4 regions of the Arthrobacter alpinus genome follow, and region 1 is predicted to be linked to each of the others. Evidence: predicted binding sites of a transcription regulator. Region 1 holds the regulator's gene; each other region holds the start of a gene.
What was found. The regulator HrcA, encoded in region 1, represses chaperone genes, less so after heat shock. The targets are predictions, from matches to a motif close to TTNGCACTCGNNNNNNNCGAGTGCNAA.
Positions count from the first base shown of each region.

Region 2: the regulator HrcA is predicted to act here: its motif matches at 4,772-4,798, upstream of groL (chaperonin GroEL).
Region 3: the regulator HrcA is predicted to act here: its motif matches at 2,698-2,724, upstream of AOC05_RS12450 (FmdB family zinc ribbon protein).
Region 4: the regulator HrcA is predicted to act here: its motif matches at 1,265-1,291, upstream of groES (co-chaperone GroES).

Region 1 covers NZ_CP012677.1:1,657,083-1,664,247, reverse strand. The annotation lists gene hemW (radical SAM family heme chaperone HemW) at 1-777, shown strand, start outside; gene AOC05_RS07370 (DUF4870 domain-containing protein) at 804-1,196, opposite strand; gene AOC05_RS07365 (DUF3097 family protein) at 1,252-2,106, opposite strand; gene hrcA (heat-inducible transcriptional repressor HrcA) at 2,317-3,330, shown strand; gene dnaJ (molecular chaperone DnaJ) at 3,384-4,517, shown strand; gene AOC05_RS07350 (16S rRNA (uracil(1498)-N(3))-methyltransferase) at 4,523-5,290, shown strand; gene AOC05_RS07345 (GerMN domain-containing protein) at 5,294-6,112, opposite strand; gene AOC05_RS07340 (PhoH family protein) at 6,610-7,165, shown strand, end outside.
Region 2 covers NZ_CP012677.1:345,705-352,869, forward strand. The annotation lists gene AOC05_RS01400 (lipid II:glycine glycyltransferase FemX) at 1-186, shown strand, start outside; gene AOC05_RS01405 (threonine/serine ThrE exporter family protein) at 258-1,772, shown strand; gene AOC05_RS01410 (siderophore-interacting protein) at 1,808-2,662, opposite strand; gene AOC05_RS01415 (uracil-DNA glycosylase) at 2,745-3,509, opposite strand; gene AOC05_RS01420 (DUF3263 domain-containing protein) at 3,767-3,985, shown strand; gene AOC05_RS01425 (LytR C-terminal domain-containing protein) at 4,029-4,640, shown strand; gene groL (chaperonin GroEL) at 4,962-6,590, shown strand; gene AOC05_RS01435 (RNase H family protein) at 6,693-7,165, shown strand, end outside.
Region 3 covers NZ_CP012677.1:2,756,448-2,763,612, forward strand. The annotation lists gene AOC05_RS12430 (hypothetical protein) at 1-197, opposite strand, end outside; gene AOC05_RS12435 (GNAT family N-acetyltransferase) at 429-1,043, opposite strand; gene galU (UTP--glucose-1-phosphate uridylyltransferase GalU) at 1,049-1,951, opposite strand; gene AOC05_RS12445 (5-formyltetrahydrofolate cyclo-ligase) at 2,039-2,659, shown strand; gene AOC05_RS12450 (FmdB family zinc ribbon protein) at 2,764-3,105, shown strand; gene AOC05_RS12455 (RcpC/CpaB family pilus assembly protein) at 3,335-3,934, shown strand; gene AOC05_RS12460 (hypothetical protein) at 3,969-4,490, opposite strand; gene AOC05_RS12465 (DUF4011 domain-containing protein) at 4,505-7,165, opposite strand, start outside.
Region 4 covers NZ_CP012677.1:2,778,964-2,786,128, forward strand. The annotation lists gene groL (chaperonin GroEL) at 1-680, opposite strand, end outside; gene groES (co-chaperone GroES) at 799-1,095, opposite strand; gene AOC05_RS12530 (ABC transporter ATP-binding protein) at 1,387-2,277, shown strand; gene AOC05_RS12535 (ABC transporter permease) at 2,274-3,086, shown strand; gene AOC05_RS12540 (ABC transporter ATP-binding protein) at 3,129-3,887, opposite strand; gene AOC05_RS12545 (iron chelate uptake ABC transporter family permease subunit) at 3,884-4,900, opposite strand; gene AOC05_RS12550 (ABC transporter permease) at 4,890-5,912, opposite strand; gene AOC05_RS12555 (siderophore ABC transporter substrate-binding protein) at 5,981-6,928, opposite strand; gene AOC05_RS12560 (class I SAM-dependent methyltransferase) at 7,074-7,165, shown strand, end outside.

The DNA.
Region 1 (7,165 bases):
CGTGTGTCTTTCGGCATGCAGTCTGCTGTGCCGCACGTTTTGAAGGTCCTTGACCGGACCCACAACCCCGAGCGTGTGCCACAGGCAGTTGCTTGGGCGCGTGAGGCTGGCCTGAAGGTGAGCGTCGACTTGATCTACGGCACGCCGGGGGAGTCGCTGGCTGACTGGGAAACGTCCGTGCGGACCGCGCTGAGCTATGAACCCGACCATATCTCGGCGTATTCACTGATCGTGGAGGAGGGCACCAAGCTGGCCGCCCAGATCCGCCGCGGGCAGGTGCCGAACATTGACGACGACGACCACGCCGTGAAGTACGAACTCGCCGACGCACTCTTGTGCGCCGGCGGCTTGCGGTGGTATGAGGTGAGCAACTGGTCCCGCACACCGGCCGACGCCTGCCAGCACAACTTGGCTTACTGGCGTGGGGACGACTGGTGGGGGATCGGGCCCGGCGCCCACTCCCACGTGGGTGGTGTGCGCTGGTGGAACGTCAAACACCCCACCGCCTACGCCAACCGGTTGGACAAGGGCGAGTCACCTGCCGCCGGCCGGGAAACCCTCGACGCAGACACCCGCGAAATGGAACGGATCATGCTCACGTCCCGGCTATCTGAGGGCCTTGCGACCGATACGCTCAGCCCCACCGCCCGCAAGGCCGTGGCCGGCCTGATCGCCCAGGAACTCGTGGACCCGCGCAAGGCCTTCGCCGGCACCCTGGTGCTGACGCTGAAGGGCCGCCTTCTCGGCGACGCCGTGACAAGGGCACTGCTGGACTGATATTCCGGTGGTCCAGCAGGTAGGGCCTATTTGATCGGGCGCAGGTTCCAGGCGTAACGGTACGGCTGGTTTTTGTTCACGCGCAAGGCCGCAACGACTGACCAGACGGTCAGGAATACCCAGACCAGCAGTGCCAGGAGCGAGAACGGTGTGCCCGCTCCTGGGCGGATGGCGGAGAGGATGATGCCCACGATGTTCAGCACTACCGCCACGATGGTGGGCGGCAAGGTGAAGTTGAGCGCCTCACGGGATTCCTGGGCGGTGAAGGGGCCGCGGTCTTTGAAGACTTTGTAGATCACAGCTGACGGGACGCAGCCAAGAATGCCGCCGCAGTGGGCTAGAAATGCCCATTGCTTGTCTTCCGCAGGGGTAAGCGGGGGCTTTGCCGGATTGGTGTTTGGAATCCCGGGAATGCTCACGGTGACTTGCCTCTCAAAAACGTTTTGCATTGCGCAGGCGTCGTGCCTGCAACACTTACAAGGATACTGGCGCCGTGAGGAAGTCGATGACTTCCTCCACCCGCCCCAGCAAGGACGGTTCCAGGTCGGCGTAGGAATTCACCCGGGACAGCAGGCGTTGCCAGCCGATTCCAACGTCCTCGGCGCCTTGGTGTGGCCAGCCAAAAGCCGCCAAGATGCCCAGTTTCCAATCAATGTTGCGTGGGATGACAGGCCAAGCGGGTATGCCCAGCGTTGTTGGCTTGATCGCCTGCCACACATCCACATAGGGGTGGCCCACCACCAGGACGTTGTTTCTGGCCGCCGGGGATTTCATGAGATCCGCCACAATTCTGGACTCCTTGGAGTTTGGCACCAAGTGGTCAACCAAGACGCCCAGACGGCGGTTGGGGCCCGGCGCAAAATCTTTCACGGCCGCCGTGAGGTCGTCAATGCCCCGCAAGGGTTCGACGACGATGCCCTCCACCCTCAGGTCATCTCCCCAAACCTTCTCCACAAGTTCAGCGTCGTGCTTCCCTTCCACCCAGATGCGGCTGGCCTTGGCCACCTGGGCTTTGAGGCCATGAACCTTCAGTGATCCCGACGCGGTACGGGTCATTGCCGGTGCAGCAGCGGCCGTGGCGGGGGCCACCATTTCCACGGGTTCTCCGTCAATTAGGAAACCAAATCCGAGGGGAAAGGCGCGGATCTTTTCTCGACGGTCGGCGAGCTCCATAATATGCATGCCACCGGATTTTTCAAGCCTGACCACGGCGCCGACCCAGCCTGACTGGACATCCTCCACCACCAGTCCGCGGGTCGCAGGGACCTGGGGCAGGAGGCGTTCTTTGGGTGCGGTTAGGTCTTGTGGACCCCAATTGTTTAACTGCACTTTAGCTTTTAGCCCTTACTTGCTGGAGGTACACGGGTACGCCTGTGGCTGAATATTCAATGCTAACAAGCAAAATGGCGGCAGAGACTTTGCGCCGTGCCGGAATGTGCCAGCCAGTAAGTATTAGACTTGGCACTTGAATGGGTAGAGTGCTAACGCATCGGCAAAAGTGCCACCCAAATATCAAAGGGCCGCGAGGAGGTGCCAGCCATGAGCGAACCACGGAAACTTGAAGTTCTGCGCGCCATTGTTGAGGACTACGTCCATTCGCGTGAACCAGTCGGCTCCAAGGCCCTCGTTGAACGTCACCACCTCGGTGTCTCTAGTGCCACCATCCGCAACGACATGGCCGCCTTGGAAGAAGAAGGGCTGATCACGGCCCCGCACACTAGTTCCGGACGGATTCCCACGGACAAGGGCTACCGGCTCTTCGTGGACCAAATTTCCTCCGTCAAGCCACTCTCGGCTGCTGAGCGGCGTGCCATTGCAGTCCTGCTTGACGGTTCCACTGATCTTGATGACGTGCTTGAGCGCACTGTGCGTACTTTGGCCCAGCTGACCAACCAGGTCGCTTTGGTGCAGTACCCCAGGTCGGCGAAAACAACTGTCCGGCACCTGGAATTTGTCTCTCTCGGGCCACGCCAGGTGTTGCTAGTATTGATTCTGGCCTCGGGCAAGGTTGAGCAGTGTGTCATTGACGTTGGCACCGCCAGCGACGACGTAACTTTGAGCCGATTGCGCCAGGTCTTCCTCACTGCGGTGGCAGGCATTCCGGTGGGCAATTTACCAGCGGCCCTGGCACAGATTCCGGGCACGTTTCCGGTCAAAGACCAAGACATCGCCCGCAAGTTGGCCCACGGCCTGGGCCAGCTTGCCCTGGCGGCGCGTGAAGATAGAATTGTGCTCGCTGGCACGGCGAACTTGGCTCGCTCCAACGTTGATTTTCCCTTGAGCATAGGCCCGGTGCTGGATGCCTTGGAGGAACAAGTGGTGCTCCTGCGCCTGTTGGAGCAGATGGCGCAGGATTCGATGGGTATGGCCGTAAGCATCGGTCGTGAGAACCCGCACGACTCCCTGGCCGAGGCGTCAGTGGTGGCCACCAATTATGGTGTCGGTGAAAGCGGCAAACTTGGAGTGGTGGGCCCCACCCGCATGGACTATCCGAACACGATGTCAAGTGTCAGGGCAGTTGCCCGATACCTGTCGAGAATTTTGGCCGGTTAAACGGCTTTGACGAAGAACAACCTTGTACACGTTCCACTGGAGAGAGCAAGACTTTGAGCAACCACTATGACGCCCTCGGTGTCTCCCGCGACGCCACGGCCGAAGAGATCAAGAAGGCCTACCGCAAGCTGGCCCGTAAGCTGCACCCGGACGTCAACGACGCCGCTGATTCCCAGGATCGTTTCAAGGCGGTGACGCACGCCTACGAGGTGCTCTCGGATCCCAGCAAGCGCCGCGTCTATGACACCACTGGCAACGAAAACGGCAACAGCAACGGTGGCGGCGGCAATTACGACGGCCAGGGGTTCGCGTTCCAGGACATCTTTGAAACGTTCTTCGGCGGAGCCGGCGGCGGGCAGGGCAACGGCCCTGCCTCGCGCACGCGCCGAGGACAGGATGCCCTGATCACCGTCAGGATCGAGCTGAACGAGGCGGTGTTCGGCGTGAACAAGAAGCTGGAAATCGACACGGCTGTCACCTGCCCCACCTGTGAAGGCACCTGCTGCCGCCCCGGCACCTCGCCGGTCACCTGCGACGTCTGTCATGGGCATGGGCAAATCCAGCGCCCCATGCGCTCGATTCTGGGCAACGTCATGACCCTTGCCACCTGCAACTCCTGCCAGGGTTTTGGCACCCGGATTGAAGACCCCTGCAACGAGTGCATGGGCGAGGGTAGGGTTCGCAGCCGCCGCACCCTCACCATCAAGGTTCCGGCCGGTGTGGGAACGGGCACGCGCATCCAACTGGCCGGCCAGGGTGAGGCCGGCCCGGCAGGCGGTCCCGCAGGTGACCTGTACGTGGAGATGAAGGTCAACAACGACCCGGCCTTCCTGCGTGAGGGCGACGATCTGCACGCCACCTTGAGCGTGCCCATGACGGCGGCTGCTTTGGGCACCGAACTGACCCTTGAGACCTTCGACGGCGAGCAGCCCATCACTATCAAGCCCGGCACCCAGGCCGGGGAAATCATCACCTTGCGCAACCTCGGTGTCACGCATCTGCGCGGCTACGGTCGCGGGGACCTGAAGGTGCACATCCACGTGGAGACACCTACCAAGCCAGATGCAGCCCAAGAGGAACTACTCAAGCAGCTGGCAGCATTGCGCGGGGAAACGTTCACCGCGGGCAAGCTTGTCAGCAGTGGTGGCATGTTCGCCAAGTTACGCGACAAACTCGGCAACCTCTAAGCCCCATGAGCAATCCCGTCTTCTACGCCGAAGTAAAAGAGCTCGCGGACCTGTCCGCGGGGGCCTCGTTCAGCCTTGGCGGTGCCGAAGGACGCCATGCTGTCACCGTCAAAAGGCTGCTGCCCGGGGAACCTGTTGACCTGTGCGACGGCGCCGGCTTGCGGTTGGCCTGTACCGTCACCGGCTCCGAGGCCGGCGTTCTTACTGTCCGTGTCGAGCACGTCATGGCACCGGAGAATGAACGGTTTGAGCTTGTCCTGGTCCAGGCCCTCGCCAAGGGCGACAGGGATGAGTTGGCTGTCGAGACGGCCACCGAATTGGGTGTTGACGGGGTGGTTCCCTGGCAGGGCGAACGTTCTATTGTGCGGTGGAAGATGGACAAGGCGCTCAAGGGCCCGGTGAAGTGGCGCAATGTGGTTTCCATGGCTGCCAAACAGGCGCGCCGTGCACACGTTCCGTGGGTGGGCGAGTTAGTGGGCACCCAAGGCGTGGTCGAGTTGATCGGTTCGGCTCAGCTGGCCTTGATCCTGCACGAGGACGCCGTTGACACCCTGCCCGATGTGGTGCGCGGCTGGCGGGCGCAGGCACCTGATCGTGACCGCAGCAGGATCGTGATGATCGTGGGTCCTGAGGGCGGCATGAGCGCAGGCGAAGTTCAGGCTTTCCTCGCGGCTGGCGCACGCACAGCGCTGTTGGGAAAGCATGTCCTGAGGTCCTCAACGGCCGGTCCCGCCGCCGTCGTACTCCTCAGCCAGGAAATAGGCCGCTGGTAGCAGCTAGGGGCCGGTGACGGTCACTAGCTTCGTGTCGGGGTCAATCTGCTTTCCAGGTGAGCTGGGATCGCGAATGTAGACGGAGAGCAGATAGGTTCCTGGAATCGGGTTGGCCTCGAATCCGTAGCTTCCCAGGACGCCGGGCCCCGCCGGGACACTAACACCGCCGGAAAGATATACGCCCTCAGCCTGCCCGGCAGTGACGGGGGACAGCGACCACTGGAGTGCTCCGGTGGGGGAGGCCCCCTGCCCCGTGACTTTCAGGGGAGTACCGTTGGCCGCTGCGCCTTCGGCAGGATCGATGATCCACACGGGGGCCACAAAGCCCGAATCCCGGGTCAGCGGCTTGCTCAGCCGGACGTGGTCAAATGCGTTGTATCCGGTGTGCCCGTCTACTAGCACTGACACCTGGACGGCTGAGGAGGAATCGATGAGCCCGGCCATGGCGGCTGCCGCGGTGGCCGTGTAGACCAACTGCGCCACGGCCCGGTCGGCGATGCCCTGGTCAACTTTCTGGCCAAAAGCATCCGCCGAGACATCAACGGTGATGGCGTTCTTGGCAGAGATCGACGCACCCAGGCGGGACGGAGGATTCCACACGGAGAAGTAGTCGGGATCCGCGGGCTTTCTCGTCATCATGGCCCGCAGGGAGGCAACTATGGGGTCATCAAGCGTGACAGCGGGCATGAACTCACGGTAAAGATAGACGGCCTCATTGCTGTGACCAAGCCAGTACACCGGGATCGTAGCGCTGGTGGCGGCTGTCTCCAAGGGGGCACTGGTGACCAGGTTGCTTGCCGACACGTTCCCTGGGGCAGGCATGACGGCGTCGTGGCCACCTGATCCGCCCGAGCAGGCACCCAAAGATACGGTGGTAACAATGGCAGTTGCTACAACGCCCAGCCAGCGTCCACGCCGTCGAACCCTGGGAAAAAGGGAAGGGCCACTGCCTTGCAACAGGCGAGCGGGCACGTCGGCACTCTCTCGCGGGGTTCGGGGCAGTGCTGACATAGGAATAACAAGCTCAATTCGCCTTGAGAGTTCTGATGGCCGAGACACGGCCGCGAGGGCGTTCCAAGCCTCCCCACATGCTTTGAACCTCCAATAGCTTGGCATATTGACCAGCCCAATTGGCTGGTATCTTACAAATCTGCATGAACTGAAACCGTATTGAAACACTAAAGAGACCTTCAAGCATTTGCGTCCTGCTTCGCCGACGATTACGTGGACTAAGATTGAAAGCAGGAGCAAGGGCTCCGGGAACCGGTGAGAACCGGTACTACGTAAGGAGAGATCACAGGCCTGGGACGGCCGCACTTATGCCAGAGACAATAGATAGCCGCCACGATGACTTTTCCGAGGGCGGCAATGGACAGCCATTCCCACATTCCGTGGACGGAACACGCACTGAGGTGGTGCACTTTTCCTCCACCGATCAAATGGTGGCCACGCTAGGAACCCAGGATGAGGGCCTGCGCACTGTTGAGGGGTTGTACCCGCATGTGGCGTTCCTTGCCCGGGGCAATGTCCTGTCCATTACCGGACCCAGTGCCACCGTTCCGCGTATCATGCATCTGATGGAGGAGGCCAGAGCGATGGTCGCCCGGCACGTCACCATGGATGGCGCGCTGTGGGAACAACTGGTTACCATGCTAAAGGCCCGTCCCGAGGCCTCAGTGGTTGATATTCTCACCCAGGACATCCTCTCCTCACGGGGCCGCACCATCCGTCCCAAGACGTTGAATCAAAAGAACTATGTCGACGCCATTGACGCCAACACAGTGGTATTCGGCATCGGCCCGGCCGGTACCGGTAAGACTTACCTAGCCATGGCCAAGGCGGTCCAGGCGTTGCAACGTAAAGATGTCAGCCGCA
Region 2 (7,165 bases), 1.3 Mb from region 1:
AAGGACCCCACCCACCCCCACCACGGCCTGGGCCTGTTCAAGACAAGCTTCACCAAGACTGTCACCGATTTTGTGGGCTGTTACGACCTGGTGCTCAGCCCGCTGCGGTATAAATTGTTCACAAGCTTCGCCGAACGAGTGTTCCGACAGTTGTATACGCGGCGCACCGGGCAGCAGTTCTACTAAACCTTTTGTGATGTTCGACGTCGGCACCGGCCGCCGTCGGGCACCGCGGGTCCTGGCTTCAAGGAGAGCGGATGAGCGACAGCTCCAAAGACCGGGAACACCAAAACCGGCACCACCAAGACAAAGCGCCCAAATCTAGGACGGCACCGCCCGCCGGGATGATCCCGCTGGTCCCTCAACCGCGGCCCAACAACGCTGCACGCAATGTGCTGCGCCGCCTGGTCCAGAGCGAAACGCCTCCCACGGCGCCGATGAACATTGTCCAGCGCCTGGCTGGCAGCCCGTACGCCAATCCCATGATCCAGGTGGGCAAGGTCGAAGAATCTTCCCGAAAGAGCATTGACTTCGCCTTGCTCCTGGCGGAGACCATGTTCCGCTACGGGGCAGGCGCCATGGAAGTGGAAACCTCCATCATCGCCGTCACAGCCGCTTTTGGCCTGCGCGGAATCGAAGTGGACATCACCAACCAGTCGGTGATCATCAACTACGCCCGGCGTGATGGGATCCCCATCACAGTGCTGCGGGTGGTGCGTTCCTGGACCAACAATTATGCCGGGCTGGTGCAGGTGCACGAGTTGGTGAGCGAGATTGTCAGCGGAGGGGTTGCTGTGCCGGAGGCCCACCAGCGCCTCTATGTCATCATCAAGCGGCCCAAACCGTTTCCGCGGTGGATGGTGTCAGTGGCCGAGGCTGTATTTGTGGCCGCCGTGGTGGGTGTCATTGGCGGCTCCGTCTTTGGCATGCTCGTGGCGTTGCTGGCCATCCTGCTCGTCAGCCAGGTGGCGCGGGTCCTAGGAAAATGGCTTGTTCCCGACTTCTTCATCACGGCCGTCAGCTCCTTCATTGTCACCGCTGTGGCAGTCTTGTGCTTCATGTTCCATGTCCCGTTGAGCCCGTCGCTGGTGGTTGCGGGAGGGATCTTGTTGATGCTGCCGTCGGGGCGGCTGGTCTCGGCCGTCCAGGATGCCATCAACGGTTTCCCCGTCACAGCTGCGGGCCGATTCCTCTCAGCGTTCCTGACCTTTGGTGCCATTGTGGGTGGCATCGCCGTCGCCCTCGTCACCAGCGCGCTTTTTGGCGCCGAACGTCTCAATGTTGCCGAACCGATCGCAGGCTCGCAGCCACTAATTTTGGTGCTTCCGCTTGTTGCCGTGGCCACGGTGGCCATTTGCATTGCCGAGCAAACTGCCGCCCGGCTGCTGCTGCCCACCATGGCTGTTGCATTGGTGGGATACCTTTCCTACTACGTCAGCTTGGAGGTGGGCCTGGGTGACCGGTTCGCGCCGGCGCTAGCGGCCGTCATCGTCGGCGTCCTGGCCCGCGTTGTTGCCCTACATTTTCGCTCACCACAATTGGTGGTGGCGGTCCCGTCCATCATCTTCTTGCTGGTGGGACTGTCCATCTTCCGGGCCATGTTCGTGCTAACCCTCACCCCCGAGGATTCCGGCGTCGGGGCCCTGGGACTCTTCAACGCTCTGGTGGTCATCTTGGCTGTGGCGGCCGGCGTGGTCCTAGGCGACAACATCGCCCGCCCCTTCGCACGCAGAAACGGTGTCAAGGACAAGCGCAGGAACCGACGGCGGTAACCTGTCACTTGGGCCTGGAGGCGGGGCGTCGGTGGCTACAGGATCTTGCCGATGGGCTGCTTCTTCTCCGCCTGGAAGTAGTCCTCGGTGCGGCCGTAGGCCCAGTAGCCCGAGATTGAGACCTGGGAGCGGTCCAGGCCACGCTGTTTGAAGAGGACATCGCGGAGCTTCTTGACGTATTCGCGTTCCCCGTGGACAAACGCATCCACGGGGCCCTCCATCCACGGACCGGCCGTAACGGCGTCTATCAGCGCGGTGCTTTCGGCTGGGGTGGCGCCATCCCTGAAGAGCCAGGTCACGGCCAGGCCCTCTGGCGCGTGAATCGGCTGGAGGTCCGCGGCGGTGTCGACCTCAAGAAAGGCGTGCCCCAGGGCGTCGGCCGGCAAGGACTCAATGGCGGCCGCGATTGCCGGCAGGGCTGCCTCGTCACCGGCGAACAGGTACCAGGCGGCGTCGGGGTCGGGCCGGTAGGCACCGCCGGGGCCCGAAAAGATGATGCGATCCCCGGGTGCGCAGCTGGCGGCCCATGGCCCGGCCAGGCCGGTTTCCCCATGCAAAACAAAGTCGATGGCCACTTCCTGTGCCGCCATGTCAACCCAGCGCAGCGTGTAGGTGCGGGTGGCCGGCCACTGCTCGCGGGGCATGGACTCGCGCAGGGCAAAGACATCCACTGGTTCGCTGTAGTTGACCCCGGGCTGCAGGAAATGGATTTTCACATACATGTCGGTGGCGTCCTTGGCGAGAAAATCTGTCAGCGCCGGCCCACCGGCCACGATGCGCACCATGTGCGGGCTGAGCACTTCCTTGCGCAACACCGCCAGGGCGAATTGGGCGCGGGGCTTGACCGCGGGGGCTGTAAACGGTTTGGTGCTGGCTTCAGCGGGGTTCACTTGTTCACTCCTGAACGGGCGGCGGGATGAAACACAAAGGCGGCGAAGTTAGGTATACCTAACACTACCAGCTTGCCGGGGACTAGGCCCGGAGCGCCCAATCGATGGGGGAGGCCCCCTGCTCTGCCAGGGAGGCGTTGACGCGACTGAAGGGCCGTGAGCCAAAGAACCCGCGTGAGGCCGACAACGGGCTCGGGTGGGCCGATTCGATGATGGAGGTCCGGCCTAACGTGGGTGCCAGCTTTTGTGCGTCTTTCCCCCACAGGACGCTGACCAGTGGCTTGTCTCGGGCCGCCAAAGCCTCGATGACCGCGCCGGTGACCTCTTCCCAGCCGCGACGGCGGTGTGAGCCTGCCGCGCCCGGCGCCACCGTCAGCACCCTGTTCAGTAGCAGGACACCCTGCTCCGCCCAGGCGCTGAGGTCGCCATGGGGGGCCGGTGCGATGCCCAGGTCGCTCTGGAGTTCCTTGTAAATATTCTTCAGGCTGCGCGGCAGCGGACGGGTCGTCCTGTCTACGGAAAACGCAAGACCCACCGAATGGCCTGGGGTGGGGTAGGGGTCCTGGCCCACTATGAGGACCTTGACCGCGGCCAGCGGGGTTGACAGCGCACGCAACACCTTGGTGGGTGGAGGCAGGAAGGAAGATCCGGCGTCGTATTCACGCTGGAGCATGCGACCCAAGGACTGCAAGCTGGCCTCCATCGGCAGCAGTGTTTGTGCCCAGTCCTGGGCCAGCAAGGACAGCGGGTCGCGGGCCAGCGCCGTCAGGGCCTGCAATTGGGCCCCGTCCCAGGCGGGGGACGAATGGGGGGAAGGAAAATCAAAGAGGCTGGGGGTGGAGTCCATGGTCCCATTCTCACGGTTGTGGGGCCAAGTTGTTCCCTCCACAGGCCGGGCCAGGTGTTGTGTTTTCCACAGCTGGGCGAATGACATGGTTGTGGTTCGCCCCTATCATGGAAGGGAAGAGTGGCTCCGCGACGGCGCCGCTGAAAAAAGTCAGACGCTGAATTGGAGAATTTGTGGCGGAAACATCCGGGCAGGTGCCGCATGCGCCGGACCCTGGGGGAGAAACTGGTGCTGGTTTAAGCGAACGGGACACTGCGATGCTGGACCTTGAACGGCAGTGGTGGAAGTACGCCGGCGCCAAGGAACAAGCCATCCGGGAGCTGTTTGACCTGTCGGCCACGCACTACTACCAAATCCTGAACGCTTTGATCGACACGGACGCCGCACTGATGCATGACCCCATGCTGGTCAAGCGGTTGCGTAGACTACGTATGACGCGCCAGAAGGCACGAACCGCACGCCGGCTCGGCAATTGACGCCCACTCACACTGCCTCACCTCTGAAGGACAGCACTGCACTATGAGCAATTACCCGCGCGATGAATTCGACCGTGTCCCGGAAAATTCGGCACGCCACGGCGTTCACCGAGCCTCGCTGGAAACTCCCACGCGCTCTCTGTTGCCGCTGATGATCTTCGGTGTGGCGGCGTTGTGCATCGGCGTGTTGGCGTTCTTCGTCGTGCCCAAAATCGCTGGCAACGACACGGCCGCCCCGCCGCCCCCAGTGGGTCAAAGCGCTGCGGCGACGACGGCGCAAACCTCTTCCGATGTGCTGCCGAGCCCCACCTCTTCTGCGACGCCGACAACGACGCAGGCGCCAACCCCCGAACCCACTGCTGCACCCACCCCCGACTCCGTGGTTGACAAGAGCACGCCGGTGGCCGTGTACAACGGGACAGGCACACCCGGGCTGGCTGCAAAGTACGCCGCGCTGGTGACCGCAGGCGGCTGGACGGTGTCACAATCTGCCAACTGGGGCGGGCTGCCCCAGGCGACGTCAGTGATTTTCTACAGCGGCGTGACACAAAAGGCCAATGCCCAGGCACTGGGAACACTGCTGAACATCACAAACTTGGTGGATACCGCCGAGCTGAAGATTCCGCTAACAGTGGTGCTGGGGCCTGGAGCGTAGCTTTCAGAACCCGCGCCGTGTGCATTTGCTGTGCACCTGGATCGGGTCCGCAAATGTCAAGAGGGAGTTCGCCCGCAGCACATTGACGGCCCCGCGCTTGCACTCTCGGGTGTCGAGTGCTAATTATTGACTTAGCACTCTGAGGTGGTGACTGCTAGTTTCTAAGCAGCGCATCGCCGTCGGAGGTCATAACTTTCCTCATGTGGTGAGGATTTTGGTGCAGGCGTGAAAGAGATCGCCGGTTCCTGATCCGTCCGTCGCGGGCACCGCACGCAGGGAAGCTGAGTCCCAAATGACCGTCCCGAAAGGACTGAAGCCTACATGGCCAAGATCATTGCATTTGATGAAGAGGCACGCCGCGGCCTTGAGCGTGGGTTGAACATCCTCGCCGACGCCGTCAAGGTCACCTTGGGCCCGCGCGGCCGCAACGTTGTTCTTGAAAAGAAGTGGGGAGCCCCCACGATCACCAACGATGGTGTGTCCATCGCCAAGGAGATCGAGCTCGACGATCCCTACGAGAAGATCGGCGCCGAGCTCGTCAAGGAAGTCGCCAAGAAGACTGACGACATCGCAGGCGACGGCACCACCACAGCCACCGTTTTGGCACAGGCACTGGTCAAGGAAGGCCTGCGCAACGTCGCGGCCGGAGCCGATCCGCTGTCCTTGAAGCGGGGCATCGAGAAGGCTGTTGCAGCCGTCATCGAGGAGCTGCTGGCTTCCGCCAAGGAAATCGAAACCAAGGAAGAGATTGCCGCCACGGCGTCCATCTCCGCCGGTGACACCGAGATCGGTGCACTCATCGCCGAGGCCCTGGACAAGGTTGGCAAGGAAGGTGTTATCACCGTCGAGGAGTCCAACACCTTCGGCCTGGAGCTTGAGCTCACCGAGGGCATGCGCTTCGACAAGGGTTACATCTCCGCGTACTTCGTCACCGACACCGAGCGCCAGGAAACGGTTCTTGAAGACCCGTACATCCTGATCGTGAACTCCAAGATCTCCAACGTCAAGGATCTCGTCGCCGTCCTGGAAAAGGTCATGGCTTCGAACAAGCCGTTGCTGATCATCGCCGAGGACATCGAAGGTGAGGCTCTTGCCACGCTGATCGTGAACAAGATCCGCGGCCTGTTCAAGTCTGTCGCCGTCAAGGCTCCGGGCTTCGGCGACCGCCGCAAGGCCCAGCTCGCGGACATCGCCATCCTCACCGGTGGTCAGGTCATCGCCGAAGAAGTTGGCCTCAAGCTGGAAAACACCACCCTTGACCTGTTGGGCAAGGCCCGCAAGGTTGTTGTCACCAAGGACGAGACGACCATTGTTGAAGGTGCTGGCGACGCCGAAGCCATCGCAGGCCGTGTGGCCCAGATCCGTGCCGAGATCGAAAACTCCGATTCCGACTACGACCGCGAGAAGCTGCAGGAGCGCCTGGCCAAGCTGGCCGGCGGCGTTGCAGTCATCAAGGCCGGAGCCGCAACCGAGGTTGAGCTCAAGGAGCGCAAGCACCGCATCGAAGATGCTGTGCGCAACGCCAAGGCTGCAGTGGAAGAAGGCATCGTCCCCGGCGGCGGCGTTGCCCTGATTCAGGCTGGCGTGAAGGCATTCGCTAACCTGAACCTGAGCGGCGACGAGGCCACTGGCGCCAACATCGTCAAGGTTGCCATCGATGCGCCGTTGAAGCAGATTGCCTTCAACGCGGGCATGGAGCCCGGCGTCGTTGTCGACAAGGTTCGCGGTTTGCCCGTAGGCCACGGACTGAACGCCGCAACCGGCGTGTACGAGGACCTGCTCGCAGCTGGCGTCAGCGACCCGGTCAAGGTGACCCGTTCCGCACTGCAGAACGCGGCTTCCATCGCCGGCCTGTTCCTGACCACCGAAGCAGTGGTGGCCGACAAGCCTGAGAAGGCTGCTCCCGCCGGCGGCGGCGGCGACGACATGGGCGGCATGGGCGGCTTCTAACCGCCTGCTCCACCCGTTATTGTTTGCACCATAGGCGTCCTTTCCCTTGCGGAAGGGGCGCCTTTGGCTTTTAGTGTCACCGCCATCTGAAAGTATGGATGCATGACTATTATTGCTGCCGCCGATGGTTCGGCCCTTGGAAATCCCGGACCCGCCGGCTGGGCCTGGTACGTGGATGAGAACTGCTGGCGTGCCGGGGGTTGGCCGCACGGTACCAACAACATGGGCGAGCTCATGGCCGTCCTTGACCTCTTCAAGTCAACGGCCCATCTGCCCAGAGAGCCGCTGCATATTCTGTGCGACAGCCAGTACGTCATCAACTCGGTTACCAAGTGGATGCCAGGTTGGAAGCGCAAGGGTTGGAAGAAATCAGACGGCAAGCCGGTTCTGAACCTTGAATTGCTCAAGGAGATCGACGCGGCACTGGTGGGCCGCAAATACACCTTTGAGTGGGTAAAAGGCCACGCCGGCCACGAGCTGAACGAGGCAGCGGATGTTCGCGCCCGTGACGCCGCCACCGCCTTCCAGGCCAAGCGCGCCCCGCGAGAAGGACCAGGCTTTCCCGGTGCGGACAC
Region 3 (7,165 bases), 1.1 Mb from region 1:
CAGGCTAACGGCACCGACCCCACCTTGAACACGTTCAAGACCCCGGAGATGCCCGCGGTCAAGAGTGCCAGAAGGCCCACGACAGCCAGTGACGTCCGGCCCCAGCGGATATTCAGCGGGGCAGGGACGGTCGGGGGCATAACGGAGGACGGTTCCGGCTCCACATGAGTGTGGGCGTCGGAATTGATGCTTTCCATTGACGTCTCCTGCAACTGCTGAGTCTGGCGTGCCGGCTGCGGCGTGGCAGTGGTTAAAACTACCCAATAATGGTGGCGCCTCAGTGAGTGCCTCCACATTTCAACCTTAAACGTCAAACATGTCCGGAGCGGCATTACTGGCGGTGTGTCGCGAGGAGAGTGAAGATTTCGGCCAGGTTGCACGCCAAACCGGGCGCACCGGGGCTCCCCTAGACAAACCAGACGTATTGGCTAGCTCCGGGACAACCACCGGTGCAAGATCCCCTCCGGCACCTCTTCAGCAGTCAACGCGAAACTGCGGTGATCTGCCCACTCGCCGTTGATGTGCAGAAACCGGGGACGCATCCCCTCATCGCGGAATCCCAACTTTTCAACCACGCGAAGGCTGGGTCCGTTTTCCGGGCGGATGTTGATCTCCATCCGGTGCAGCCCCAACTGGTGGAAGCAGTGGTCAGTCGCCATGGCCACAGCAGTTGGCGCAATGCCCCGCCCCGCACGGTCCTTATCCACCCAGTAGCCCAGAGTAGCCATCATGGCTGACCCCCACACGATCGAGGAGACCGTCAGCTGCCCCACCATCACCGGCTTGGACTTCCCCGGAACTCGCTCCGTGATGACAAAGGGCAGAGCACTGGACGCGCGTGCCTGCTCATTCAGCGCCCGCACCATGGCGCCGAAAGTTGGCAGCTCACCCTGGTTGGCCGGGTTGCTTGCCTCCCACGGTTGCAGCCAGGCAGCATTGCGGGACCGCACCGCCGTCCACTCCGCTTTGTCACGATACTTCAGCGGGCGCAGGATCAAATCCCCGGATTCCAGGGTAACTGGCCAGATGGCCTGGCCCCACATGGAGGCTACTTCTGCATCCCGGCTGTGAACTCGCCCAGCCACTCGCGCAGATCGGTGCCCAACTCATCGTTGTCGCAGGCCAAGGTGACAACCGCTTTGAGATAGCTGAGCTTGTCACCGGTGTCATAACGGCGGCCTTTGAACACCACACCGTACACGCCACCGCCCTCGCCCTCGCGGGTCGCAAGAGTCTGCAGAGCATCGGTGAGTTGAATTTCCTCGCCTCGTCCCGGAGGGGTGTTTTCCAACACATCAAACACCGCCGGGTGCAGCACATAGCGGCCGATCACGGCCAGATTGGAGGGGGCCTCTTCCACGGCCGGCTTCTCTACCAGGTGGTTGACGCGAACATAGTCCTCGCCGTCAATGACCGTCATGTCGGCACACCCATAGGCTGAAATCTTGTCTCGAGGCACCTCGATCAACGCCACAACGGAGCCACCGGTACGGGCCTGGACGTCGATCATGGTGGTCAGTAGTTCGTCGCGTTCGTCAATTAAGTCATCACCGAGGAGCACCGCAAACGGCTCGTTGCCGACATGGATCTTGGCACGCAACACCGCATGCCCAAGACCCTTGGGATCGCCCTGGCGGACGTAGTGGATATCACCCAATTCGGTGGCATGCTGAACGGCAGCCAACCGTTCGGTGTCGCCCTTGGCCTCCAGCAGCTGCTCCGTGACGGGAACGCGGTCGAAGTGGTCTTCAAGGGCGCGCTTGTTCCGCCCGGTGATCATAAGGACGTCGGTCAGCCCCGCACTGACGGCCTCCTGCACCACATACTGGATGGCGGGCTTGTCCACCACGGGCAGCATTTCCTTGGGCATGGCCTTGGTTGCCGGCAGGAATCGGGTCCCCAACCCTGCCGCGGGGATTACAGCCTTGCGTACTCGCGAAACATCAGTCATGCTCCTAGACTAACTGAGCACGAAGCACTTTCGTCAGACACTGCTTCGGCGATGCGCAGATCACCCCTTGGATGGCAGGACTTGACTGTGGAACCCCTTTCCAAAATTCAGTGGCGTGCGCACCTTCGCGCCCAGCGCCTGTCAATGGACGACGGCGCCCGTCACCGTGCTGCTGAGGGCCTAGCCAGCGCTGGGCTTGAGTGGGTCTCGCTCGTGAGGTCCGGTCCGGCCCCGCTGACCATCTGCGCCTATGTTTCCGTCGGTCCTGAACCGTCAACCGCCTTGTTGCTGACTACGCTGTCGCAAGCCGGCGACCACGTTTTCGTCCCCGTGTGCCGGCCCGGCCACCAATTGTCCTGGGTGTCGTGGCATCCTGGCGTCCCGATGCAACGAAGCACACTGGCCCCCGTCATGGAACCGGTAGGTCGCCGCCACGCGTTCGCGGCTCTTGGGCCGGTTGCTGCGCTATTGCTGCCCGCCCTCGCCGTGGACACCTCGGGGGTGCGTCTCGGCCAGGGTGGCGGCTACTACGACCGGTTTTTAGCCTCCTTGCAAACCACTAAAAACGCTGGACTGCCCGGGGTCCCGGCGGCCGCCGTCGTCTACGACCACGAGGTTCTCGCCCCACACCAGCTCCCCCACGATGCCCTTGACCAGCCCGTCGACTACCTGCTGACACCGGACAACGTCAGGCCGGCCGCGAAATAAACCTGGCCCCGCCGTCGTTGTGCAGGGCAGTGATAGAATGAGCACTCGGGACCTTGGACTGCTAAGCAGTACGGTCCCGACGCATGTATCCAGGAGGAAACCCAGTGCCCACATACGCTTACGCCTGCAAAGATTGCGGCCACGCATTCGACATCCAGCAGTCGTTCAGTGACGATTCCCTGACCATCTGCCCGGAGTGCCGCGGCGCATTGCGCAAGAAGTTCAACTCCGTAGGCGTCGTCTTCAAGGGTTCCGGGTTCTACCGCACCGATTCACGCGCCGGAAGTAGCTCGGTCCCGGCCACGGGGACGGGCGAGTCCTCCAACAACGCCACCTCCAGCGAGAAGAGTGCGGCACCGGCAAGCGCTGGTGCTCCTGCCAGCAGCGCTCCGAACAAGGCTCCCGGCAAGACTCCGGAGAAGACACCCGCAAACGTCGGAAGCTAAATACATCCGCCCTCCACAGGGCATGCGCGCCACTGGGCTGTCCACATTCGGGGCTTTGCACCGTCACAAGGACGGCCCGCCGTTCTAGCGTTGGCCTATGAGGTTCTCTGGAAGTTCAGCAAACGCTCCGCCCACCACCCGCCCCATATGGCGGGGCTCGTCGTGGTCCCCGCGGCCCCTCACACCGTTTGAGAAACTTTCCCGCTGGGTAATCCGGAGGCGCCGCCTCATGGCTGCGATCCTGCTGTGTGCGGCATTTGCAATCGCCGTGCAGCAGCTGACCCCGGCCAGTCCCCTCACAAGCAAAGTCCTCGTGGCTACCCATGACCTTCCGGCTGGCCATACTTTGGCAGTGGCTGACCTGGTTGCGGCAGGTGTTAGCCCGGAAATGGTTCCCGACGGGAGCCTGGCCAACGTTGAGGCACCCCAAGCGTGGGCGGGACGGCAGGTCTCTGGTCCTGTTCGACGCGGAGAAGTCATGACGGATGCGGCGCTCGTCGGAGAGGAACTGCTGATCGGCGCTCCACCCGGTAGCCAGGCAGTGCCTTTGCGACTCACAGACCCCGCCACAGTTCAGCTGCTGCGCCAGGGCCAGCTGGTCAACGTCGTATTGAGCACCAGCACCGGACTGGACGAGCCAGCCAGCAACGAGGTGCTGGCCCGCTCAGTCCCAGTCCTCTGGACCCCGGCCCTTGCCACCTCCGGCAACGGCCTAAAGCCTGGCCCTGAGGCTGACGGACTGGTGGTGGTCGCGGCAACACCGGATCAAGCTGTACACCTAGCCGGTGCGTCAGCCAGAGGGAAGATCTTTCTGGTGATAGTTAAGTGACGCCCGTACGCCAAGGAGGGCAATGCCAGATCCACTATTTATTCCGGGATTCCTTGACTGCCGCAAAGTAAGCATTTGGCCCCGGAAGATAACACAGGAGCATGGCCAGTGCGCCAAACACCGTCTGCGCCAAGGTCGGGTACCCGGTGGGGTATTGCAGCCCCACGAGTTGGACAAGGGTCAGCAGAGCTAGGGCAGCGCCCAGCGTCCGCGCCCACGAACGCCCCTGCCCCACAAAATGGGCGATCACCAGATACGCACCGACAGTGACGATGCACGCCACAACCACTGTCACCACACTCGTGGAAACCATCATTTCCAGTTTGCTGGCCGGTTTACCGCTGGCGGCCAGTTGGGCCAACAAGCTCTCTCTGCGTGCATCGGAGGTTGCATAAACGGTGGCTATCACTGACGCCAGGGTCTGCATGAGCGCGGTGGCCCACAACAACACCACGGCGATACTGACCAGGCGTGGATGCGGCGGGCTTTCCGGTCCGTTTCGGAAGGAACTTCGCACCGAATTGCTGCTGCCAGGGAGATTCGGCTGCTTGGTCACGACGCCCTGCTCCCCTAGCCCCAATGTGGCGGCTTGTTCTCTTGCAACCATTCGTCATGGTCCTGGTTGCTGCCCTCATCCCCCCACGTGTGCGCCGCATCGTTCGGGGCCACCTTGGGCAGAACGTCCCCAGTGTCCGGCTTTGTTGCGGGCGTTTCCATAGGGTCGTCGTCGGAACTGGTCTTCGCTGGTTCGTTGCTTGTGGTCTTGCTCGGCTCGTTCACCGTGGTCACACTTTCTTCGCTTTCGGACTCAGCGCTTGCAGGCACAGCATTTGCCGGTTCTGAATCGTTTTTCCCGCCCGGGGCCGGCGTGCGGCGCCGGGAACGCGGAGAGTCAATAACAGCTGTCATGGAGGTGTCCAGGGACGCGCCAATCAAGGAAGTCAGTTCGGCATCGACCGAGGTGGAGGACAATCCCAAATAGCGGCCAATCTGGTCGGCGCAACTGGATGGGTCGGTAAAGACTTCAATGGTCCATAAGGGCACATAACGCCACCCGAGCCGCTCAAGCATCTCCGGGCGCAGACGGCTGCGTTCACGCACACTCATGCTTTGGTATTTCGCGGTGCCATCGGACTCAACGGCCACCGGGACGGGGATTTCATGTTCCTCCCGGCCCAATAAGGACACGGGATCAGGTGCGGCCACAATGTCCAGTGCGCCATCATAGTGATGCCAAACCCGGGCACCCCTGGCACGCAGCCGGTCGGCAAGGTCAGCCACCAACGGGTCCTCGCCGGCACGCTTTTCGCTGTCCTGGGCTCTCGAGGCAGGGGTGCCCAGAAGCGAGTTGCCAGCCAGTTCACGGTCCAGTAGTTCAAAGAAGTCAACGGCGCCATGACTGAGTCGTTGCTCATCCAGGTCCTCCGGCCGGAAACAGGTGATGATGTGAATGTGATTGCGGGCCCGGGTCATGGCCAGGGCGAACTTGGCCCGGCCGTCCGGCTCTGACAGCGGGCCAAAGCCGTGAAGCGCCCGCCCGTGGGGTGTCCGGCCATAGCCGAGCGAGAAGATGACCCTGTCCCTGACCAAGCCAGCCGCCCGGTCAATGGTGACAACCCGGAACGACTCCGGCCCCGACTCGAAGAAGCTGGCCAGCAGCGGGTGGTTGGCCATCTGCAGGCGAATGGCCTGGGCCACGCGGACAGCGTGCCGTTCGCTGGCCGAGATCACGGCCAACGATTCGCGCGGACGCACCCTGGCGTGCTCAAACACCATGTCCACCACTCGGTTGACCTCGGCCACCACGGATTCCACTCCGCCACTGCCCGCTCCGGGAAGGCCCTTGCCATCCGGGAGGTAGTCAACGGAGAGCGCCCGTTCCAAGCCTGTCACGGCCCGCCCGTCGGGCAGGCGCTGCAACTGTGAGTCATAGAATCCGCTGCTCAATTGCAGGACCAGGTCCTCGTCCACCGCACGGTAGGAAACAGTCAGGCGGTGGCGGGGCAGCACCCGGGACAGTGCGCCCAAGACGCTTTCCAGGGGGTGCTGTTGCGCTGACGGCTCCGGCCCATCCCCCACCGAAACATTGAAACTGCGGGGGCAGGCTGTTTGCTCGTCACCGAACGCGATGACCTGATCTGCCCTGGCCAGGGCAGGCAGCGCTGATTGTAGCGACGTGGATTCGGCGTCTAAGATGATGACGGCGTCGAATCGGAAGTTCGCCGGGATGACGGATGGCACCACCAAGGGGCTGGCGGTGAAGACCGGAACCAGGTTCTTGAGCAGGTCAGGTGCCTGGACGCCCAACGCATCCAAGGAGACCCTGCCGTCCTTGAGGACGTTGCGCAGCATTTCACCCTGCCGGTTGCGCCCGGACACCACCTCGCGCCACTCTTGGGCAAGTTTCCAGCGGATTCGTGCCGGGCCGGCGGCAACATGGGTCTGGTCAGCCAAACGGAATTCAGCCTCCAGACGGCGCAAGTTCTCACCATCTGACATTGCCAAATAGTCATCGCCACTGATCATCGCTTCAAGGGCCGACTGCCACCAAGCAAGTTCAAGCTCCGCGTTGGTCTCCCTGTGGCCAACCTCGCGCAGTGACAGGTCGTCCAAGAGCTCGCCGAGGCCTTGTTCACGCATGCTTTCAAGCAACAGGGTTCGCTCAGGCAGCGTCTCCAGCGACTCCTTGTCTTGGACCAATGCGTCCAGACGGCCCACGAGCTCGCCGTCGTTGAAGTTCACCAGGTCCCCACCGTCGACGGTGCGTTCCAGAATGGCGCCGAGGGCGGTAAGTTTCTCGTCCAAATCCTTGTAGCTGCGGTTCAGCTCGGCCAGGCCGGCAGGCACCGTGGGGTGCCGTTTGCTGGTGGCCGCCTGTGCCCACAGGGAGCTTTGTTCGTTGACCAGCACCAAGGACTCATGCAGGTCGGCGATGTGGACACCTGGGCGCACAAAGTCCTTGGCATTGCGGCGATACCGGGCACGCTGCAGGGCGGGCATGTCGATGCCATGTTCGCGGCGCCACGCGGTGGTGGCTGTGGCGGCAATCATCTCATCGATGGGCCAGTCAAAAACATCGGACTTGAACTTGTCCAGGCTTTCCCTGATAGCCACCAGCATGCTCAGCTGGCGTCCCCACTGGGCAAAAGTGTTGCCGTGGCGGATCTGCCCAAAATCGGCAACCTCGCGCATCTTCGCGGCAAAGACGGGAACCTGTTCAAACAGGGTCTG
Region 4 (7,165 bases), 1.1 Mb from region 1:
AGTGAGGAGATCTTGCCCTGGTGGATGAGGATGAGTGCATCCTCCATGACAGCTTCCTGGCGTTCTGCGTCGGTGACGAAGTACGGGGACAGGTAGCCCTTGTCGAACTGCATGCCCTCGGTGAGGACCAGTTCGGTGGTCGTCGTGGAGGATTCCTCGATGGTGATCACACCATCTTTGCCGACCTTCTCGAATGCCTCGGCGAGCAGGTCGCCGATTTCCTGGCTCTGCGCGGAGATGGCGGCAACCTCTGCCACCTGTCCACCCTCGACCGGGCGGGCGTTCTCCAGCAGGCGCTTGGCAATGGCTTCAACGGAAACCTGGATGCCGCGCTTGAGCTCGCCGGGAGCCGCACCTGCAGCAACGTTGCGCAGGCCTTCCTTGACCAGTGCTTGTGCCAAAACGGTGGCCGTGGTGGTGCCGTCGCCGGCAACATCGTTGGTCTTCGTGGCAACTTCCTTGGCCAGCTGTGCACCAAGGTTCTCGTACGGGTCTTCCAGTTCCACCTCGCGGGCGATCGTGACGCCGTCGTTGGTGATCGTGGGGGCGCCCCACTTCTTATCCAGCACTACGTTACGACCGCGCGGGCCGAGCGTCACCTTAACGGTGTCGGCGAGCTTGTCGATACCGGCCTCGAGGGCCTTCCGTGCGCTGTCATTAAATACAAGCTGCTTTGCCATGCGTTTTTATCCTTTCACGCAAAGACCCCGCACCCTTATCCATGATCTCGACGCGATCTCGACAGGCTCGATCACCGACGATCAGCGAATTGCCGGGCGCGGGGCTTTACAAAAGTGGTTACTTTACGACGATGGCCAGCACGTCGCGGGCCGAGAGGACCAGCAGCTCTTCGCCACCGGTCTTCACTTCGGTGCCACCGTACTTGGAGTAGATGACGACGTCGCCCACGGCAACATCGATCGGGACGCGGTTGCCGTTATCGTCAACGCGGCCGGGGCCTACTGCCACAACTTCGCCCTCCTGGGGCTTTTCCTTGGCAGTATCCGGGATAACCAACCCGGATGCGGTGGTCAGCTCTGCTTCGAGCTGGCGAACAACAATACGATCCTCAAGAGGCTTAATAGAGACCGACACTCGGACCTCTCCTTCACATGAGTAAATTCTATGGATGACAGGCAAACTTTGCGGCCATGCTTAGTGGATCCCAACCGTCGTCGCGGTGCCGGTGAGGATCCCATGGCCAAAAGTTCAGCAAGTTAGCACCCTCATGGCGAGAGTGCTAACTCAGACTCTATTGAATCCATTAGCACTCGGTCAAGGCGAGTGCTAAGTTTTTTGCCAAAAGTGCGACGGCGGCGGGCTTGGTTTCGCTTACGGCGCACCCGAGCATTGTTCGGAGCCTTGTCGGGGTGCAACGATGATGCCATGACAAGTTCAAACGCGTTGGTGCAGGTCCGGGATCTGGAAAAATCCTACGGGGATGGCAATGCCGTGGACGGTATCAGTTTCGACATTCATGAAGGTGAAACGTTTGCCCTGCTGGGTCCCAACGGCGCCGGCAAAAGCACCACCATTGAGATCTTGGAAGGCTACCGGGACAGGACGGGCGGGGATGTCCAGGTCCTGGGCGTGGATCCACAACGCGGCGGGCTGGACTGGAAGTCCCAGCTGGGCATCGTGCTGCAGTCAACCGGCGAAAGCGGCAATGTCACAGTCCTGGAGCAGCTGACCCACTTTGCCAATTACTACCCCCACCCGCGCAAGGTGGGCGAGGTGATTGAGGCAGTTGGCCTCTCGAGCAAGGCCAAAACCCGGATCAGCAAACTCTCGGGCGGGCAGCGGCGCCGGGTGGACGTTGCTCTGGGGATTATCGGCCGCCCCCGATTGCTGTTCCTGGATGAACCCACCACCGGCTTTGACCCAGAGGCCCGCCGCCAGTTTTGGGGGCTGATCAACCAGCTCAAGGATGAGGGCACCACCATCTTGCTGACAACCCACTACCTGGACGAGGCGGCGACGCTGGCCGACAGGGCAGGGGTGATCGTCGGAGGCAAGCTGGTGGACATTGGTGCCATTGACGACATTGGCGGCCACGGCGCAAAGGTGCCTCTCGTTCGCTGGCAGCAGGAGGGCTTCGTCAAGGAAGTGCGCACGGCCGAGCCGTCGGCACTGGCCGCACGGCTTTATGCGGAGGCCGGCCGTGAGGTGGACTCCCTTGAGATCACCCGGCCCAGCTTGGAGGACATCTACCTGGAACTTGTTGGGCGGCATTCCCGGCCCGGATCGGCGCAGGCAACGGCAGAGGACACGGCATGAGAACGTTGCAGTTGGGCACCTCACGCATCGGCTACGAGCTCAGACTGTACTTTCGTCAGGGCGACTCCGTATTTTTCACGTTCCTGTTCCCTATCCTGATGCTCTCGATCTTCGCCGTGGCCTTCAGCACCAGCGGCACCATCGGGGCGGCCCCCGACGGTACCGGTGGCATCACCTTTGCCGCGTTTTACGTACCCGGCATGGTGGCCGCAGGCATGCTGCTCAGTGGGGTGCAAAACCTGGGCGTGGACATCGCCGGAGAAAAGGGCGACGGCACGCTCAAACGCCTGGGTGGCACTCCCCTGCCGGTGTTTTCCTATTTCATGGGCAAGATCGGCATGGTCCTGGTCAGCTCGGTGTTTCAGGTGATCTTGCTGTTGCTCGTGGCCAAGTTCGCCTTTGACGTTTCGCTGCCCACCGAACCCGGCAAATGGCTGACGTTTGCCTGGGTCTTCTTGTTCGGCGTCATCACCAGCTGCGTCCTGGGCATTGCCCTCTCGGCGCTGCCCCGCACAGGCAAAAGCGCCACCGCCGTCGTGATCCCGATCGTGCTGCTGCTGCAGTTCATCTCCGGCGTCTACCTGAACTTCGCCCAGCTTCCGTCGTGGCTGCAAAACGTTGCCAGCATCTTCCCACTGAAGTGGATGGCCCAAGGCATGCGCAGCGTGTTCCTGCCGGAGCGGTTCGAGTCCATGGAACCTGGCGGGTCGTGGGACCTGGGTCTGGTGGCGCTCGTCCTGGGGCTGTGGCTGGTGATTGGACTCGCGCTGTGCAAGATGACGTTCCGCTGGATCCGCAGGGACAGTTAAGCGGCGACGACGTCGTTGCAGCGAGGGTTCAGGTGCCGGAAGTCAGGCGAAGTAGACGCCGATCCGGTTGCCGTCGATTTCCTCGACGCGGATGTCAATGCCGTACACCTGCGCCAGCACGGAGCTGTGCATAAGCTCGGCCGGGGCGCCTTGGGAGATCAGTTCGCCATCCTTCATAGCCAGGATGGTATCCGAGTAGCAGGAGGCAAAGTTGATGTCGTGGATGACCAGCACAATGGTCTTGCCCAGCTCGTCCGCCATTTTCCGCAGGGTGCGCATCATGTGCACCGAATGCTTCATGTCCAGGTTGTTCAGCGGCTCATCCAGCAGCAGGTACTCGGTGTCCTGGGCCAGCACCATGGCAATGAAAGCGCGTTGGCGCTGCCCGCCGGATAATTCATCGACAAAGCGGTCGGCCAGCGGCCCCAGCTCAAGATAGTCCAGGGAGGTGTCAATATGTTCCTTATCGGTAGCGGTGGGGCGTCCGCCGTTGTGCGGGAACCGGCCAAATCCGACCAGGTCCCGCACCGAAAGCCGCACGCTGAGCTGGTTTTCCTGGCGCAGGATCGCCATGGTCTTGGACAGTTCCCTACTGGCGGTGGCGTGCACGTCCAGCCCGCCCACCTGCACCCTGCCGGCGTCCATGGGCAGCAACCGGCTGATCATGGACAGCAGGGTGGACTTCCCGGCTCCATTGGGGCCGATGATCGAGGTGATGCCGCCGGCCGGGATCGTTGCGGTGACGTCCCGGACCACCGGCCGGCCGTCGTAGGATTTGCTGACCCCGGAGATTTCAATCACTTTAACGACCCTTTCAATAGCAGCCCGATGAAGACCAAGCCGCCAATAAATTCGATGACAATGCTCAGGGCACTGTTGAAGTCAAAGATGCGTTCAAGCACCAGTTGCCCGCCCACGAGCGAGATGACGCCCAGCAAGATGGCAACCGGCAGCACAACGGCGTGCGTGAACTTCGGCACCAGCTGATACGCCAGGGACGCCACCAACAGCCCGAAGAACGTGATGGGACCCACGAGCGCCGTGGAGACGGCCACCAGCACCGAGCAGATGACAAGTGTCACCGTGGCGGCCCTGCGGTGATCCACGCCCAAGTTGATCGATGTTTCCCGGCCTAACGCCAACACGTCGTATTCGCGGCGCATCCGCCACGCCGGGATCGAGACCAGCACGACGGCGGCAATCGCCACCAGCAGCAACGTCCCGTCCACCTGGTTGAAGGAGGCGAAGAACAGGTCCTGCAGGAGCAGGTATTCGCTGGGGTCCATGAGCCGTTGCATGAGGGCCGAGACCCCGCGGAACAAGGTGCCAAAGACGATGCCGACCAACAACATCAGGTGCAGGCTCTTGCCGTTGCCGGTGAACAGCCACCGGTACAACAGCAGCGAGAAAGCCACCATCAGCAGCACCTCGAGGCCAAATTTCAATGGCGCCACCATTGAAAGCACCACCTGCCCTCCGAGCACAAACGTGAGCACGGTTTGCAGCAGGATGTACAAGGCGTCAAAGCCCATGATGGAGGGGGTCAGGATGCGGTTGGCCGTGACGGTCTGGAACAACACGGTGGAGAGCCCCACGGCGACGGCGACCAGGACCATGGAGCCGACCTTGATGGCCCGGCGCGGCAGGATGTAGCCCAAGTTCCCGCGCAGCTCGATCGTCATGAAAACCAGGATCACGGCCACGGCCACCACGCCCAAAACAGCCAGCAGGAAACCGGCGGACAGCACTGGTTTCTGTCGCCCGGGTTTGCGCGCACTAACGGAAAGTGCGGCCGGAATCGGATTAGTGGCCATTGGTTTTCCTCCTCCCCAGGAGCATGTACAAGAAGATCAGGCTGCCCACGGCGGAGACAATGATGCCGACGGGTATTTCAAACGGGTAGCGGATGGTGCGGCCGATGATGTCGCACACCAGGACAAAGCCGGCACCAAACACGGCCACCCACGGGATGGCCCGGCGGACGTTGTCGCCGAAGTACATGGAGACCAGATTGGGCACAATCAGGCCCAGGAACGGGATGGCACCCACCGAGACCACCACGACGGCGCTGATCAGGGACACGATCACCAGCCCCAGCATCATGATGCGGTTGTAGTTCAGCCCTAGGTTCGTGGTGAACTCCTGGCCCAGGCCGATGACGGTGAAACGGTCGGCGCAGACGAACCCCACCACTGTCAGTGCGCCCACAATGTACAACAGTTCGTAGCGGCCCTGCAGGACGCCGGAAAAATCGCCCACCATCCACGAGTTCAGGGTCTGCAGCAAGTCAAAACGGTAGGCGAAGAACGTGGTTACGGCGGCAATGACCCCGCCCAGCATGATGCCAACCAAGGGCACGATGAGCGTGTTGCGCAACGGCATTCGGCGCAGGATCAGCAAAAACAACGCAGTTCCGGCCATGGCGAAGACGCTGGCGACGCCCATCTTCAAAAAGAGTGAGGCTGCCGGGAAGAGCACGGTGACCACCAGGATGCCCAGCGACGCCGATTCCACGGTGCCCACCATGGAGGGGTCCGCGAACTTGCTCTTGGCCATGAGCTGCATGATGAGCCCGGCCACGCTGACGGCGGCTCCGGCCAGGATGACCGAGATGGTCCGTGGGATACGGCTGATCCAGAGCACATGCCAGGCCGCAGGGTCCCCTGCCAGCAATGCTGGCGCAGAGAGATCGCTGACGCCGACAAACATGCTCACGATGGCCAGCAGCAACACGACCGCCCCGCCAAGCGCCAGCTTGAGGCCGGAGCCGGCAGTGCGTGCTGCGGGATCCACCGTTTGCACGGGGGCAACCGTTGCAAGTGACACAAGAAATCCTTGGGTTTTTGTCCCCGCTCCGGCGCCTGAGGGCCGCAGCGGGCGGAAGAGACTAGGGGCTAGGCCTTCGCGACCGAAGTAGCTACGGCGTCGACCATGGCGTCGACATTGTTCAGGCCGTAGCCGATGAGGTACCAGCTGGCCGGGTCAAGGTAGCTGATGCGGGAGTTCTTGGCGGCATCCGTCCCCTTGACCAGGGCGTTGTTCAAGACAGCCTCGGCGGCACCCTTGGATTCGCCCATGGCCACGTCGCGGTCAATCACGTACAGGCTGCCGGGGTTGGACTTGGCAATGTACTCAAAAGAGATGGCCTCGCCATGGGAGCCCTCGGCCTTGACCTCGGCGGCGGTGGGCACACCGAGGACGTCGTGGATCAGCCCGAAGCGGGAGCCTGCGCCGTACGCTGTCAGCTCGCCGCCACTGGTCATGACAATCAGGCCCGTACCGGCTGCGGGGGCTGTGGCCTTGGTAGCGGCGACCTTCGTGTCGATCGCGGCAATCTTCGCGGCAACTTCAGCTTCCTTGCCGAAGATCTGGCCCAGGCTAGCGGTTGCGGCCTTGAATGAGTCCATGGGCGCCTTGGCGCTGATGCTCAGATCGATCGTGGGGGCAATCTTGCTCAGTTCGGCGTACGAGCCAGCCGTCCGGCCCGAGATGATGATCAAATCCGGGGCGCCGGCACTGATGGCCTCAAAATCCGGTTCCTTCATGGTGCCGATGTTCTGGATGTCGGGCGAACCGTACGCCGTGAAGGACGCTGGCAAGCTGACCTGAGGTATACCCGAGACCGGCACGTCCAAGGCATCCAGGGTGTCCAGAACGCCCAGGTCAAAGGTGTAGACCTTTGCCGGGTTCAGCGGCACGTCCTGCGTTCCCTGGGCGTGTGTGATAGAGACGGTGCCGGCGGCTTTGTCCTGGGATCCTGCGCCGGCACCTTGGCCGCAGGAGGCCAGAGCCAGCATGGCGGCGGTGGCGGCGGCGAGCGTCAGCAGGCTTTTCTTCAACATCAGTGATCTCCAGGATCGATTTAGCTTAGGCAACCCTTACGGGCAGTCTTGTAAAGCTATTGCATAGCGGAATAAATACGCAAATTATTGCTGCCCTATTTCAAGTGACGCTCGTCACCGGCCGTGGAGCGGCTACGATTTACCCATGTCCACTGACGCAATTTCCCCTCTCCTGACCGTCGCAGGCTGGGAACTTTTGGCCTCCCTGGGCCCCTACAAGGAATCAGAGTCACTCAA